DNA from 2 places in the Lysinibacillus sp. NPDC093197 genome. Region 1 is predicted to be linked to the other one. Evidence: a T-box and tRNA genes for the amino acid it is inferred to sense, from the RefSeq annotation. Region 1 holds a T-box; the other holds one or more tRNA genes.
What was found. The T-box of region 1 lies ahead of ileS (isoleucine--tRNA ligase). A T-box ahead of a tRNA ligase gene usually reads a tRNA of that ligase, here a tRNA-Ile.
Positions count from the first base shown of each region.

Region 2: it has a tRNA-Ile gene. The T-box ahead of ileS (isoleucine--tRNA ligase) is inferred to sense a tRNA for this amino acid. The anticodon was not compared.

Region 1 covers NZ_JBIVOH010000001.1:95,584-106,899, reverse strand. Annotated here, with positions in the region: gene ACIP9G_RS00565 (lantibiotic dehydratase) at 1-2,598, opposite strand, end outside; gene ACIP9G_RS00560 (helix-turn-helix domain-containing protein) at 3,243-3,383, opposite strand; gene ACIP9G_RS00555 (FDLD family class I lanthipeptide) at 3,533-3,718, opposite strand; gene ileS (isoleucine--tRNA ligase) at 4,359-7,451, opposite strand; T-box leader at 7,507-7,745, opposite strand; gene ACIP9G_RS00545 (DUF2785 domain-containing protein) at 7,782-8,630, opposite strand; gene ACIP9G_RS00540 (hypothetical protein) at 8,664-9,068, opposite strand; gene ACIP9G_RS00535 (DUF3221 domain-containing protein) at 9,169-10,116, opposite strand; gene ACIP9G_RS00530 (sigma-70 family RNA polymerase sigma factor) at 10,109-10,624, opposite strand; gene ACIP9G_RS00525 (Lrp/AsnC family transcriptional regulator) at 10,691-11,134, opposite strand; gene ACIP9G_RS00520 (DJ-1/PfpI family protein) at 11,276-11,316, shown strand, end outside.
Region 2 covers NZ_JBIVOH010000003.1:491,124-495,546, reverse strand. Annotated here, with positions in the region: partial or broken rRNA gene rrf (5S ribosomal RNA) at 1-92, shown strand, start outside; tRNA gene ACIP9G_RS12355 (tRNA-Val) at 107-182, shown strand; tRNA gene ACIP9G_RS12350 (tRNA-Met) at 208-282, shown strand; tRNA gene ACIP9G_RS12345 (tRNA-Asp) at 289-361, shown strand; tRNA gene ACIP9G_RS12340 (tRNA-Thr) at 371-446, shown strand; tRNA gene ACIP9G_RS12335 (tRNA-Tyr) at 453-536, shown strand; tRNA gene ACIP9G_RS12330 (tRNA-Trp) at 549-622, shown strand; tRNA gene ACIP9G_RS12325 (tRNA-His) at 660-735, shown strand; tRNA gene ACIP9G_RS12320 (tRNA-Gln) at 747-821, shown strand; tRNA gene ACIP9G_RS12315 (tRNA-Lys) at 839-911, shown strand; tRNA gene ACIP9G_RS12310 (tRNA-Leu) at 920-1,001, shown strand; tRNA gene ACIP9G_RS12305 (tRNA-Gly) at 1,051-1,125, shown strand; tRNA gene ACIP9G_RS12300 (tRNA-Leu) at 1,131-1,219, shown strand; tRNA gene ACIP9G_RS12295 (tRNA-Arg) at 1,235-1,311, shown strand; tRNA gene ACIP9G_RS12290 (tRNA-Pro) at 1,335-1,408, shown strand; tRNA gene ACIP9G_RS12285 (tRNA-Ala) at 1,424-1,499, shown strand; tRNA gene ACIP9G_RS12280 (tRNA-Ser) at 1,511-1,603, shown strand; tRNA gene ACIP9G_RS12275 (tRNA-Phe) at 1,616-1,688, shown strand; tRNA gene ACIP9G_RS12270 (tRNA-Gly) at 1,698-1,771, shown strand; tRNA gene ACIP9G_RS12265 (tRNA-Ile) at 1,776-1,849, shown strand; tRNA gene ACIP9G_RS12260 (tRNA-Asn) at 1,862-1,938, shown strand; tRNA gene ACIP9G_RS12255 (tRNA-Glu) at 1,940-2,011, shown strand; gene ACIP9G_RS12250 (nitric oxide synthase oxygenase) at 2,232-3,278, shown strand; gene ACIP9G_RS12245 (CynX/NimT family MFS transporter) at 3,318-4,423, opposite strand, start outside.

The sequences.
Region 1 (11,316 bases):
AAAAATATTTTCAGCATATTTTATTAAATATTGCCCTCCATATCTTTCAATTTCACGATTATATCCATCAAATGTTGCATTTATGATTAATTTTTTTCTCCGAAGTATACTAATCATTTCATTAATTCTTTCAATTATTATTAATAGTTGATTTCCCACTTTAATTCTAAGTCTTATATGTGGATATGGATCAGCATATCTAATGAAATAAAAATGGTTTTCCAGTTTATTTCTTTGAATAAAACCTGGAATATAATAAATAAGTAGATCATTATCAATATTATTATGGTGATATAATTTTAAGTATAACCACTCCTTTCCTAAATCTTTAAATCTATTCTCTTTTGAATAGTAAGAAAGTGGACGTTGATTAAATAATTGAGGTTTATTAATATTATCGAAAAATGAACTGCAAATAATTTCATTTACATAATAGGTATGTTTATCAGATAAAATACTTGTATTCATCATCTCATCTGCATCAATAAATTGAAAAAATTTCTTTTTTGATAATTCATTAATGAATAACTCAAACATACTTTCTGAGTGCGTGTCTATAAATAAATAATTATCAAAATCAATAATTTTGATATATCTAGATACTTTATAAGTAGTGAAAAAATTTTTTACCAGTTTTGAAAGAGTTTGCATGTCTTTATACGCTTCTTTTCTTACATCTATATTCCATAATTTGTTTTGTATAACTAAATTCCCGCTCTTCAACTTTGGTAGGTATGGGAGCTCCTCAAATTCCCCCCAATTAAAGGGGATAATTGCTGCTCTCTTATAAGCAGCTAAATCTAACAAAAATCTATATATATTAGGCATTTCAAATTGGTGATTTGCCATATGCGAAGTTATAGGGAATACTAATTTATCCTTTGATTTTGAAATTAAGTGAAATTGCACTCCATCACTAAAAATATAGATATCATCAATTTCAATAGCGTTTTTAGAGGAATTTGTAGTAGAAGCAATCGAAACTTCATAATTAAATTTATTGGAAGCACTCATTACATTAGTGTATTTTCCCTTAATTGGTTGAATATTAATATTTGTCAATTCCTCGTTAAATTGAATATTACTCTCTCTATCATATATTTCTGTATTAATAACTTCTTGTTGTACAGGAAATATATCAAGAAATCTACCCATAGTTTTACCTGCGAATGGGGAAGCAATATTACCAGAAGGGTAAATTGTATAGTTATTATTGCTAAGCTCTTCACTAGATTCAGCGTATATTGAAAAATATAAGTCTAGGCTAGTAGAAGGAATATCTTTAATATCCAGAAGGCTATTATTAAGATATTCTGTTATATCTAATTCGTTATCTCCTTTTATTAAAGATTGATATAAAATCTGTTTTAAAAAGGAATTATTATCTTCTTTTTTTTGTTTGTGATAATCGTATTCTAACAAACCTACAGGATTTGTATATGTAGGTGGAGGACCTAGCTCCGTTTTATCCTCTAACAAATCTTTTACCGATACGGCATTATATACTCCATAATAATCAATGAATTTCCTTTGATAGTAGTCCATGTAGTCTCTGTTTGAATCGGTTATGCTGGATAATTTAATGATAGTTTTACTGAGTTTTTCCAAATCCTTTTTCAGAGAATTATTTAACACAACTTCTTGAGGATAATAAGAATCTATATGTATATATTCAGTAGCTTCTTCAATTTTTTTCATGAAATTTTCTATTGAATTTAAACTTCCATAGTTAAAATTCAAATTATTCAGCGAATTTATTTTAGTCATTATTCTGGTTATAATATCCGAATAATAATGATTCCCATTTTCTAATTTTACTAGCTTTTCATGTAAATAATGTATAGGATCATCTATTGAATTCGAAAATTTTAACTCAGATATCAAAAAATCCTTTTTTATTAGCTCTAGAATATAATCAAGTGCCTTAGATTCTAAAATCTCATTATTAGTTGCTTCATTTAAAATTTTTAAGAAGTCACTAACCTTATTCTCTTCTTCAAAATTGCTGAGTACGAAATTAAGCAGATTATTTTTTTTAAGTGATACTTCTTCTACTAAATGATTATCTTTATTAGCACCATCTGTAAAATAGCTTAGATGATATTTGTCTGAGATTTCTATCAATAACTTATTACTTTTAAGTACCAAGTTTTTTAAGATTTCTCGATCATTTTCAACCTTTGAAATAAATTTATAAATCCACTCGTGACTAATTCTAATTTTATACTTTTGTTTACTTGTATCTAATGTTATAGAATTATTACTGTCTTCTTTAAATACACCCATACCGACGTTAGAAAAGGTACTAAAAGGAGTAGGGCGAGAAAACATTCTTATATAATATTTCAATAAAGAAAAGTAGATGCTTTTTATGTCTTTTGCTTCTTTCTTATATAAATCAATACATGCTTCATATAATTGAGGACTAGCTGTTCTAATTGCCGTTTTAAATTTTTCATTACTAAGCATTTTGTTTATTCGTTCTTTTTTCTCAAGATTTTCTTTATCAAAGAAATAAATCATTTCAATGGCATCTAGGCCTAAGCTTGGAAATCGATACATAAAGTTTTTTAATATATATGGATTTTCCTGTTTCATAAGCTCACACTCTCTATTTTTTAGTATTAAGAGGATAGTGTAACCGTCAACCCCAATTGAACATTTTTGTACATTAACTCTGAACACTTTTTACTCGTTAAAAATCTTATTGCTAATGCTTCAATCGATGACTTTCATTGTCCATATAAATAATTCAACTCATGTAACAACCAATCTAAAATGGCTGTCACCATCCCTTGATTGCCCATCAATTCAGTCCATTCCTTTCGATGTTAAAATGAGCGAACTTTGCTAAGATAAGTTGGAAGACTAACCTTGCCTCTTGTTAATTTAAGGCCCTATACATCATTTTGTCATTAAATATTAGGATAGTAACCTTCGATGTAAAAGGGCAATCCAATGACACCATATATTTCTTGTGTGATTGAGCCCGTTTGCCCCTAATCAACCTAAATTTGTTTACTAATGGTTGTTAATCTACTTCCTCGAACTCTCTTGCATTCTCAACTTTAATCAATTTGATAAATTTCCCTAATTTCAATACATTTGGTCTTACGGTACATTCACCAACATAGACATTTGGAAAATGATCCTGTAGCCAATCGAATACTTTCTCACCACTTAATATCTACTCATGCAGCCAATTAATAATCCAATCTTGATAGGAATTTAGCTTCTTTATTTCAAACTGCATGACTAAATATACTTATAGCTTCTTCAAATGACATCTCTAAATATTTATAGACGGTTTTACGTGAAATCTTAAAGCGTTTTGAGATTTGAGCAATTCTAAATCTCCGCTCCCGTAATTGATGTATCCTCAATTGTATAACCCAAGCTTCTCCTCCATTAGTACAGCCTCATATAAATTGATATTTCCATTTTATAGGCTTTGAATTTATTCAGCAAAACTGTTAGGTTCATTTTAACGTTTACAGATAGCTTGAATTAATTATATTAAATAATAATTTCACTACCCACAGAAAATTGTACAAGCACCAGTGCAATTACAAGTACAAGAAACTTTACAAGTCACTTTAGTTACAATTGTTCTTATAGGAGTAACAGTATTAAGATCCCCATCCATTTCCATAGAACTATTATCCACTTCGAAATCTAAATTAAAATCATTTTCATTAAAGTTTAAGGTTTTTTCCACAATACATTCCTCCATTTAATATTTCTTCTTAATAGTTGGACGTTTAATCAACGTTTCGCCACACGCTGTTATATCGGCTTTATCAAGCTCGTTCAAAATTGGAAGAACTGTTTGAACATCTCTGAATGAACCGAAATAATAAACCGGACGCGTAGCACGAAATTTAGATTTATAGGAAAGGACTAGCCCATTCCTATAAATCTACATCCAAATAAAAGCCTCTAACAAATTAATTGGAATACAAAAGTGAAGAACCACCTAAAAAGTAATTCACAGAAAATTATTTACATTTTACTCCACCTCCCCTCTTAAAAATAAAATTTGAAAATGAATATTATTTTTACAATTAGTATAAAATGCCTTTTGCAAGATGAAAAGTATATATTTTTTGAATATTTCGTGAACTAAAATGATATTATTTGTAGGAGGAGACATCTTGAAAACGATTAATTATTTAAATCCTAAAGTGGCAAGCTATCTATGTATCGGTGGAATATTTATAGTCTTAGGTTTTTCTCAAGGTTTAATCTTCTTTCTAATAGGGGCAATTTTATGCGTTATTATTTCGAATAAAAATAATAAGAAAAGCCGATTAAAAGGTTTTAGCGCTTCTTTTAATCGACTTTTCCAAAACTATATATTAGAAATTAAAAGTAATCTCGATTTCCTTATCAAACAATTTCGCCTGAATCACATTTTCTCCTGTTTTCACTTCCCCGAATAAAATGTCATTTAACAATACATTAGCTTTCAATAATGCAGTATAGTGTTGGATGATTCTCTTCGTTTCAGCATCTGCAGAGATTGAAATCGAAATATATTGTTCAACAGGTAATTGCCATTTTTTTCGTGTATCTTGGATCGTACGTATTAACTCTCTTATTTGCCCTTCCTGAAGTAAGTCATTCGTTAGTTGGGTATTCAGTAAGACACGACATCCATTCTCTTCTGCCAATACATAATGCTCCTTGATGACGGATTCTTTTAACACATGTGATTTTAACAAAGTAAGTTGTTGATGATCAATATCTATTGCAATTGCACCTGTTAACTGTAGTGCCTTTTGCTCTGCTTCACTTAATCGCGTAACATAATCTTTTACTTTATGCACTTGTGATCCAAATGCTGCACCAGCTGTTTTGTAGTTTAGTTTGTAGTGAATGGTTTCATAAGCAGTAAAGTCCTGTGTCCACTTACATTCCTTCACATTTAATTCATCTCGAATAATATCATTATACTGAGCATAATCTTCCACTTCTCCAACTACTGACATCACCATTTCCTTTAATGGCTGCTTCACTTTAAGTCCTTCACTATTACGAATACTTCGACCAAGTTCAACTACTGCAAGAACATTTGCCATTTGTTGTTCAAGATGTTGGTCTAGTATTTTTGCATCGTACTTCGGATAGTCTTGTAAATGGACACTTTCACCACATAAACTTCTGTATACATCTTCTGCAAGAAAAGGCGTAAATGGTGCAAGCAGTTTACTTACAGTTGTCAGCACTTCGTACAATGTACTGAAGGCACCACGTTTATCGTCTGATAAACCGTTTGCCCAAAAACGAGTGCGTGACCGACGTATATACCAATTGCTTAGCTCTTCAACAAGTTTGCCAATTTCCCTTGTAGCTTGTGTCATTTGAAAATCATCCATATATTTTGTCACAAGCTGAATCGTATGGTGTAACCGGGATTTTATCCAATTATCTAATTTCGTCCGTTTACCAGTTTTTTTAGCATCGTATTGAAAGCCATCTATATCCGCATACAACTGATAAAATTTAAATGTATTATCGAATGTATCAACGAGTTTGGACTTTGCCTCCATCACAATTTTCTTAGAAAACCGCTTCGAATTCCAAGGTGAACTATCCACTAAAAATGCCCATCGTAAAGCATCCGCACCATACTGTTGGATTAATTCAACTGGCTCTAATGCATTGCCTTTACTTTTCGACATTTTTTGTCCGTGCTCATCTAATACATGGCCTAAGGACAACACATTTTTGTATGGCGCTTTCTCTGTAAATAATGTGGATACTGCTAATAAACTGTAGAAAAAACCGCGTGTCTGGTCGATGCCTTCTATGACAACATCTGCAGGAAATTGATTGGAAAATGCATCAACATTATCAAATGGATAATGATGCTGAGCGAACGGCATTGAGCCACTATCGAACCATACATCAATCACTTCAGGTGTACGTTGCATATCCCCTTGACATGATGGACAACTACAAATTACGTCATCGATATATGGTTTGTGCAGTTCCATGTTTTCGTCCAATGCTTCTTTTGCTAGTTTATTTAGCGCAGCAATACTATTTGGCGCTTCTTCATGACCACATGTCTCACAAATCCATATATTTAACGGTGTACCCCAGTAGCGATTTCTGCTAATGTTCCAGTCTACGATGTTTTCTAAGAAATTGCCAAAACGTCCGTGTTTAATATGGTCAGGATACCATGTTACTTGTTCATTATTTTGTAGTATTTGATCTTTTAATGCCGACATTTTGATAAACCAGCTATCTGTTGCATAGTAAAGTAGCGGTGAATCACAGCGCCAGCAATAAGGATAGCTATGTTCATATTTTTCTTTAGCAAACAGCAGCCCTTTTTCCGCAAGCATTTTGATGATATCGACATCGCAGTCTTTGACGAACTTACCTGTAAGCTCCGGCACTTCTTCTGTATAGCAACCTTTGACATCCACCACATTGACAAAAGAAAGCTGATGTTGTTGCACAGTTTTATAGTCATCTTCGCCATATGCCGGAGCAGTATGCACAATGCCCGTTCCACTTTGATCCGTAACATAGTCTGCTAATACGACAACATGGCCTTTTTCAACTGTTACATATGAAAATGGCGGTTGATAGGCAACACCTGCAAAGTCTTGACCTAAATGCTCACTTAACACTTCAACAGGTGCAGAAAATACTTTATCAACAAGTGTTTTAGCAAGGATATAAATGGTATTGTCATGTTTTACCCTTACGTATGTGATATGTGGATTCATGGCCAACGCTACATTGGCAGGCAATGTCCATGGCGTCGTCGTCCAACCAAGAAAATATTCGTCCTTGTCTTTTCGTTTAAACATCGCTGTTACCGATAAATCTTTTACATCCTTATAACCTTGTGCTACTTCATGAGAGCTTAAAGACGTTTGGCAACTTGGGCAATAAGGGGACACACGATGCCCTTTATATAAAAGCCTTTCCTGATGCACATGACTTAAAATATGCCATACAGATTCTATATACTCATTACTTAACGTTAGATAAGGATCATCCAAGTCAATCCAATAGCCTAATTGTTCGGTAAACGTACGCCATTTCTTTTCGTACGTAAAAACACTACCTTTACATTCCTTAATAAATTGTTCTACACCATAGTTTTCAATTTCTTGTTTACCGGATATCCCTAATTTTTTCTCCACACCTAATTCTACAGGTAACCCATGTGTATCCCAACCAGCTTTTCGTTCAACGTAGAAACCTTGCATTGTTTTATAACGTGCCACCACATCTTTAATCGTTCTGCCAAAAGCGTGACCGACGTGTGGTAAGCCATTTGCTGTAGGTGGTCCTTCGTAAAATACAAAGGGCTTACTAACAGAACGATTTTTAACGGATGCTTGAAACGTTCTCTCTTCCTCCCATATTTTACGAACTCTTTTTTCTCTCTCTACAGTTGTCTCTTTGTTTTTTTCGACTTGCATGCAATCTCCTCCTATACAGTAGTGTATAAAAGGCATACAAAAAACCCCGTCCCAAGTAAGGGACGGGGTTAACCGCGAATACCACCCTAATTCTATTGAAAACCGCTCAATAGCACTCAGCAACGTACAATCATACGTGTTCTTTTTAACGGTAGACACCCGAATTAGCTTACTCATTTCAGCTAATCTTCTCAGAGAGGATCTTCATGAAACATTTGCACACCGACTTCCACCATACTGTCGGCTCTCTGTAGAACAAAATGCAACATTACTCTTTCTCATCAACGAATTTGTATGCTTTTATTGTCACTCATCTTAACAAACTGCCATTTACTTGTCAATATTCAGACAATCTACGACGCTTTGATGAAGTACCGCATATTGAGGATTGTCAGTTGTTTTAATATAAAAACTTTTTAATAATGTTTTCCAGTTAAATCGTACTATTCGATAGTGCTGTACATCAAGCTGTTCCTTTTGAGCAGCCAACGTTGCCATCGTTTCATTTAATAATGCGATAACTTCTTGCTGCTGCAAACCTTGTTCCAGCATTGTGAAAATAGGTACTAATAGCCTTTCATCCTCATCATGAATGAATGCATAATTTGTTTGCAACATCATGTTCCATAAAGGACGTAAAATATCCATAAAAGAAGCTTTCTTGAATTTCGGGCTTTTCACTAATTCATCTACAGCGTCTGACGCATGTGCCACACTATGAGCCCACCCTTTTACAGGTATATAGCCTCTTACATCTTTTTCAGCCAATAAATAAGTGCTGAACCTATTTGTCAGTTCCTCGATTTTGTGCACTTCTATAAAATCAGCTTCATTATCTTTTGCTAATATTAGTGCGATTAGTAACAAAGTAAACGTTCTAGTAAAAACTGAATCTGAATTATCTTCTCCAATGCCTTCACATAATAAAACAGTTAAACAGTAGTCCAACGTGTCGCTTAATATAGCATGATCTAATAAATTTCTTTCTAAAATCATTGTATAGAAGGAACCGTAGATTAAACCGTCTCGCAGTTCGCTATCTACCGAACCAATATGTGCAAGCATTGACTGAATGAGTATTTGTTGATCTGCTTGTTGCCAGGCATTACTGTCATTTAGGAATGCTTGAAGTTCACGTTTCAAATCAACTTCACTTAATAATTTTTCATGTAATATCATATGTAATCATTTCTCCTTTTGTTTTCAACTTCTTTAGTCTTGATTTAAATGCCATAATTTTTCCAATGAGATGTCCGCTAATTTATAGCCATACTTCTCAACTAGCAAACGATCAATAGCGATTTCTGGTTGCTCGATATAAAATTTTGTTATTACATCACAATGCGCAAGTACTAAATGCTCTGTTAATTGCTTTGCCAAATCCGCTAATGGCTCAATATACTCGTCTTGGACATTTTTCTCAGAAAAAATACTTACTGATACATAATTAGTTCGTAGTTCGTCTTCATCAATGATAAAATCAGCTGTATCCAATTCTTCCACAGCAGCCTTTCTTCTTTCATCCACGATAACCAAGCTGTAATGGACTCGTTGAATACGTATTGTCCAGGCTTCTAAATCTGTTAACCTTAATGTCCGTTCGAAATAATCAATCAATGATAAAGCTCCTTTTTCATTTTTATACAGTAACTTACAATAATTGTACCTTAATCCAAATGAAAAAACAGCTTATACTTGTAAGCTGTTTTAGGGGTTCCTATTCTGAAATTTCGATTTCATCCAAATTCGCAACAAAATCGTATTGATTTAATTGTGTTTGTAAACTATAGGTGACATTGACGTTTTGACCGATTGTAATTTTCTGTTGTACCTCAAGAAGAGGAAACCATACGCCATTTGTATGCTTGTTAATCATTTCTTCATTTGATAATCGGCCAATCTCCTCTTGTAATGCACCTGTAACAACTAAAAATCGGTCTTCCTCCATAGCAACAACTGTCCCATATTTGTATTGTGTAGACATGTTAGGTTTAGACACGTTGTATTTGTTTTCTAAATAAGCAATTTGTTGGCCATATTTAGCAGTGAAATAATCCATCGCTTCTTTTTTCACTGCAAAGTAAGCATGCAATTGGTAACTATTTTCGTATTTTCGGTAATATTCCTTCATTAGTTCTGCTTGGGCAAACCATTTAAGTGCATTTGCTTTGTAATATTTATCGAAAAATTCATCTAATGTTAGATTGAGCCTTGTTAAACCGTCTTTAAATACTGCACTCTCTTTATATGACTTTACTAATTTTTCTCTTTCCGCTTGCATCTGTTTAGCAATTGCCTTTTCGCTAAATTTGATGTTTTTACTTTCTGCATAGACATAATAAGCATCCAATTCGAATAATGTTTGAAAAGTCATATTAATAGATTCTTGGCTTTCATTTGCATCAATTGCTTCTTGAAGAACCATATCATATATTTTTTCATCTAATATTGGTACAGCATTTGCAGATAACTTGTCCACGTTGTTGACTTGTGCATATACAAATAAGCCTATACATACTGTCAGAATCAAGGTAAACATACTATACTGCCACCGTCTAGATTGTTTGGGTATTGCGCGTTGTTCTATCTTCCCCACTACATTTGTCATGACACGATTTTTACTAGCTTGTAAGTCTTTTAAAGCTTCTACTTCGTATTTACTCATGTAGCAACACCTCCCATTCAATATGCTGTAGCTTTGGCTTTAATAATTCACGTCCCCTACGTAGCCTTGTTTTCACTGTACTTTCAGGAATACTTAGAAGCTTGCCAATCTCCGCAATGGGCATTTCCTCAAAGTAAAAGTAACTGAGTACCTCCCGTTGCTTTAATGGTAGTGCGAATATGGCAGTTTCAATTAATGTTTGCTCATCTTGCTGTACGAGCATGTCCCTTTTCTCAATCGTTTGCTTAGCGAAAATTTTCTGTTGCACTTGTACTTTTCGATAGCTCCAACTGCGTAAATAATCTTTACTTTTGTTAATGACAAGCCTCGATAAATACGCCTTTAGCTCTCCGCGCTCTTCATATTCATGTTGATTGTCGTAAAACTTAATAAAGACATCTTGTACAATATCCTCTGCTTCCTGTAAATCTTTTACATAATAATAAGCAAGACGAATAAGTCGTTCCGTATGTAGCTCCATTATTTCTTCTAGTTCCTTTACTAGCAACGTCTCGCCTCCCTTCTCTACCTTATAAACGGTGCTCAAGATACAAAGGTTTGTTTTTAAAGGAAATTATTGTTGGTTTCCATCGAAATAAGGAAGAATCATTGATTTTTCATTGGAAGACAGCACAATATTTGTAGAAGGTGTACCGTATGGCATTGCCTCATCAATAAACTGTTCTAGTGTTTCAACTGAGTATGTTGCAAGTTTGACAATATAGCTAATTTCGCCAGCTACCCGATAACACTCAAGGACATCTGGATGGGCATTACAAAAATTTGAAAGACTTTTACAATCGATTGACTTAAACAAAATAATAGCCTGAATAGATCGATCCATTTTCTTTAAGTTCACTTTCGTTGTATAACCTTCGATACTCCCTTGCTCTTCTAGCTTTTTAACACGTTCTATTACAGCTGGAGATGACAAATGAACGTTTTTCGCTAATTCTTTCATTGAAATTTTTGCATTTAACTGTAATTGGCGCAAAATTTCCGTATCAATTTTATCCATTAGAATCCACCTTTTTTTATAAATTGATTTTCTAAAAATTCCTTTGAATATTAAGAAAATACTCTTATTTACATTATATAGTGTATGTAATTAAATCACTTCATTTATTACAATTAAATCTATAAAGGAGGCATAAACTATATGAAAAAAATATTATTACTATTAGCAAATGGCTTTGAGGC
Region 2 (4,423 bases), on a different contig from region 1:
ACACCCGTTCCCATACCGAACACGGAAGTTAAGCTCTTTAGCGCCGATGGTAGTTGGGGGCTTCCCCCTGTGAGAGTAGGACGTCGCTTCGCTTGTTTTTTTACGTGGAGGATTAGCTCAGCTGGGAGAGCATCTGCCTTACAAGCAGAGGGTCGGCGGTTCGAGCCCGTCATCCTCCACCATTTTATAAACTTAAAGTAATATTGTCGCGGGGTGGAGCAGTGGTAGCTCGTCGGGCTCATAACCCGAAGGTCACAGGTTCAAATCCTGTCCCCGCAACCAAATTATGGTCCCGTGGTGTAGCGGTTAACATGCCTGCCTGTCACGCAGGAGATCGCCGGTTCGATCCCGGTCGGGACCGTCTTTATTTGCCGGTGTAGCTCAGTTGGTAGAGCAACTGACTTGTAATCAGTAGGTCGTGGGTTCGACTCCTATCGCCGGCACCAGCCCTTGGAGGGGTAGCGAAGTGGCTAAACGCGGCGGACTGTAAATCCGCTCCTTAGGGTTCGGCGGTTCGAATCCGTCCCCCTCCACCAGTTTTATTTAATAGGGGCATAGTTCAACGGTAGAATAGAGGTCTCCAAAACCTTTGGTGTGGGTTCGATTCCTACTGCCCCTGCCAATTTTTTTTAGATTAAACTACTGTTATAGTTCATATGGCGGTTGTGGCGAAGTGGTTAACGCACCGGATTGTGGTTCCGGCATTCGTGGGTTCGATTCCCATCAGTCGCCCCATATAATAATATTGGGGTATAGCCAAGCGGTAAGGCAACGGATTTTGATTCCGTCATGCCCTGGTTCGAATCCAGGTACCCCAGCCATTTTTTATTCATAATATGAGCCATTAGCTCAGTTGGTAGAGCATCTGACTTTTAATCAGAGGGTCGAAGGTTCGAGTCCTTCATGGCTCATCATATTTGCGGGTGTGGCGGAATTGGCAGACGCACTAGACTTAGGATCTAGCGCCGCAAGGCGTGGGGGTTCGACTCCCTTCACCCGCATCATTTATTTTAATTACATAATTGCCAGGATAAATAATCTTATGCACATGCGGAAGTAGTTCAGTGGTAGAACACCACCTTGCCAAGGTGGGGGTCGCGAGTTCGAACCTCGTCTTCCGCTCCAAATGTGCCGGGGTGGCGGAACTGGCAGACGCACAGGACTTAAAATCCTGCGGTAGGTGACTACCGTGCCGGTTCGATTCCGGCCCTCGGCACCATTTTTTTTATATTAAGCGCCCGTAGCTCAATTGGATAGAGCGTCTGACTACGGATCAGAAGGTTGTGGGTTCGACTCCTGCCGGGCGCGCCATAAAAAGATAAGATAGACAGTAACGGAATGTAGCTCAGCTTGGTAGAGCACTTGGTTTGGGACCAAGGGGTCGTAGGTTCGAATCCTGTCATTCCGATCATCTTTTAAAATTGGGGCCTTAGCTCAGCTGGGAGAGCGCCTGCCTTGCACGCAGGAGGTCAGCGGTTCGATCCCGCTAGGCTCCACCATATTTATTTCCGGAGGTATACCCAAGTCTGGCTGAAGGGATCGGTCTTGAAAACCGACAGGCGGGTAACACCGCGCGGGGGTTCGAATCCCTCTACCTCCTCCATTTTCTTTATTCGGGTCAGTAGCTCAGTTGGTAGAGCATTAGATTGAAGCTCTAAGTGTCGGCGGTTCGATTCCGTCCTGACCCATCTTTTTTTGCGGGTGTAGTTTAATGGTAAAACCTCAGCCTTCCAAGCTGATGTCGTGAGTTCGATTCTCATCACCCGCTCCAAAGAGGGCCTATAGCTCAGCTGGTTAGAGCGCACGCCTGATAAGCGTGAGGTCGATGGTTCGAGTCCATTTAGGCCCATATAGAAATTATTCCGAAGTAGCTCAGTTGGTAGTAGCACCTGACTGTTAATCAGGTTGTCGCAGGTTCGAGTCCTGCCTTCGGAGCCATGGCCCCTTGGTCAAGCGGTTAAGACACCGCCCTTTCACGGCGGTAACACGGGTTCGAATCCCGTAGGGGTCATCTAGTAAAGCATGTAGCATAGCGTTGCTACATGCTTTTTCTTTGTATTTTTTCGAGTTATTTACTTAGTTCTTATAAAATTTTGATGAAGAATTTTCGACTGTCGGTATAAATTTGAACAAAGTATTTCATATATAAAAGATGTATGTTTTCTGATGGATTTTTTCGTGGTGAATTTATTTCTATTCATCTAATATGAGGTTAGATGGAGGAAAACGACATGAAACTACAAGAGATACAACGTTTTTTAACACTTTATCAAATGGAACAAAATGAGTCTGCACAATGGCTAACAAATAGATTACAGCAAGTTGAAAAAGAGGGAGTATATATTCCTTCAACAGAGGAGCTTACTTTTGGTGCACGAGTAGCCTGGCGTAATAGTAATAAATGTATCGGAAGATTATTTTGGCACTCACTGCATGTTGAGGATGCACGCGATGTTTTACATGAGCAAGGCATATTTGAGAAGTTGCTACATCATATTCGGTATGCGACAAATGGCGGTAAAATTCGCCCAACGATAACGGTATTTGCATCTGAAAGAGTAAAGATTTGGAATCATCAGCTTATACGTTACGCAGGCTATGAGACGGAAGCTGGTATCGTTGGTGATCCACATTCTGTGCCATTTACAAAAGTATGCGAATCACTAGGTTGGCAGGGTGAAGGAACAGCATTTGATGTACTACCACTCGTTATACAGGTGGATAACCGTAAACCTCAATTATTTACAATTCCACGTGAAGATGTATTGGAAGTTGCAATTCGCCATCCTGAGCATCCGCAGGTGGAGAAACTAGCGTTGAAATGGTATGCAGTGCCGATTATTTCAAGCATGCGCTTTCAAATGGCAGGTATTGATTTTCAGGCAGCTCCATTTAATGGTTGGTATATGGGAACAGAAATTGGGGCACGCAATTTAGCTGATCATGATCGTTATGATATGTTACCGAAGATCGCTGAAATTTTTGGTCTCGATACAACAAAGCAGGCATCGCTTTGGCGTGATCGTGCATTAGTTGAATTAAATATTGCTGTTCTGCATTCCTTTAAAGAAGATGGTGTAAGTATAGTCGATCATCATACTGCTGCACAGCAATTTAAGCTATTTGAAGAGGCTGAGCAGAAGGCAGGCCGTGACTTAACAGGCAACTGGACTTGGTTGATTCCACCGTTATCTCCTGCAACGACACATATTTTTCATAAGCCTTATGTCAATGTTTATAATACACCAAATTATTTTTATCAGAAACCGCATTACTAAATGTAAAGAGGCAGCTCATAGTATGATGAGCTGCCTTTTTTAATTTATATATTCATTTCTAGAAGCTCTAAACGAACAGAAGAATAGTAATGCCGCAACGACAACAAATAGCCATCCAGCTGTATCCCAGCCGCCAAATAAATCATGTAAGTAACCAAATAAAATAGGACCTACTGCGGCTAATAAATAGCCTAATGATTGTGCAAAGCCAGATAAATCAGCTGCCTCAAATGCCGTATGTGTACGAAGTGTAAAGAACATCATTGCAAGAGAAAATGAAGCACCACCTGCTAAACCTAGCAATATCATCCACAGTACAGCAAGACTAGTCCATTCCATGACAAGGCCAGTAAAGCCGATGAAATAAAAGGCAGTAAACATTAAAACGAGGGGTCGCTGTGATGTCATTTTACTAGCGATAATTGGTACAGCTAAAGCCATAGGTACTTGTGAAATTTGCATGATGGAAAACATCCAACCTGCACGATCTGCGGCTATTCCTTGTGCAATATAGATTTCTGGAATCCAAGCTGCAGTTGTATAAAATAATAATGATTGAAAGCCCATCGCGCCCGTGACTGCCCAAGTAACTGGTGATTTCCACAATGGTATACGTGCTTTCGTAGTGGCTACAGTTGGTTCAGGCTTATTAAATTTTAATTGTGGAATCCAAATCAAAATCGTCACTACGACAAGAGCTAGAGCGATTGCAAGTGCACCTTGCCAGCCAAGAGAAGCATTGGCTATGGGATAACTAATACCAGCGCCAATTCCAGCGGTTAAGTTCATGGACATTGTGAAAAATGCCATCAGTAATCCAACATGATAAGGGAATTTCATTTTAAGTAGCCCTGGAATAAGGACGTTACCAAATGAAATAGCTACACCTATTATCATTGTACCAAATACGAGTAATCCTGTTGTTCCAAGTGAACGCAGCACAATTCCTAGTGCTAATAAAATCGTTGATATAAATAGTGTTAATTCCAGACCCAGTTTTCTTGCTATTACTGGGGCAATAGGTGACACTAGCGCGAATGCAAGCAATGGAATGGTTGTTAGAAAGCCTGCAAGTACGTTAGATATACCGAGATCCTCACGAATGAAGGAAATAATTGGTCCTACAACCGTTAATGGCATACGTA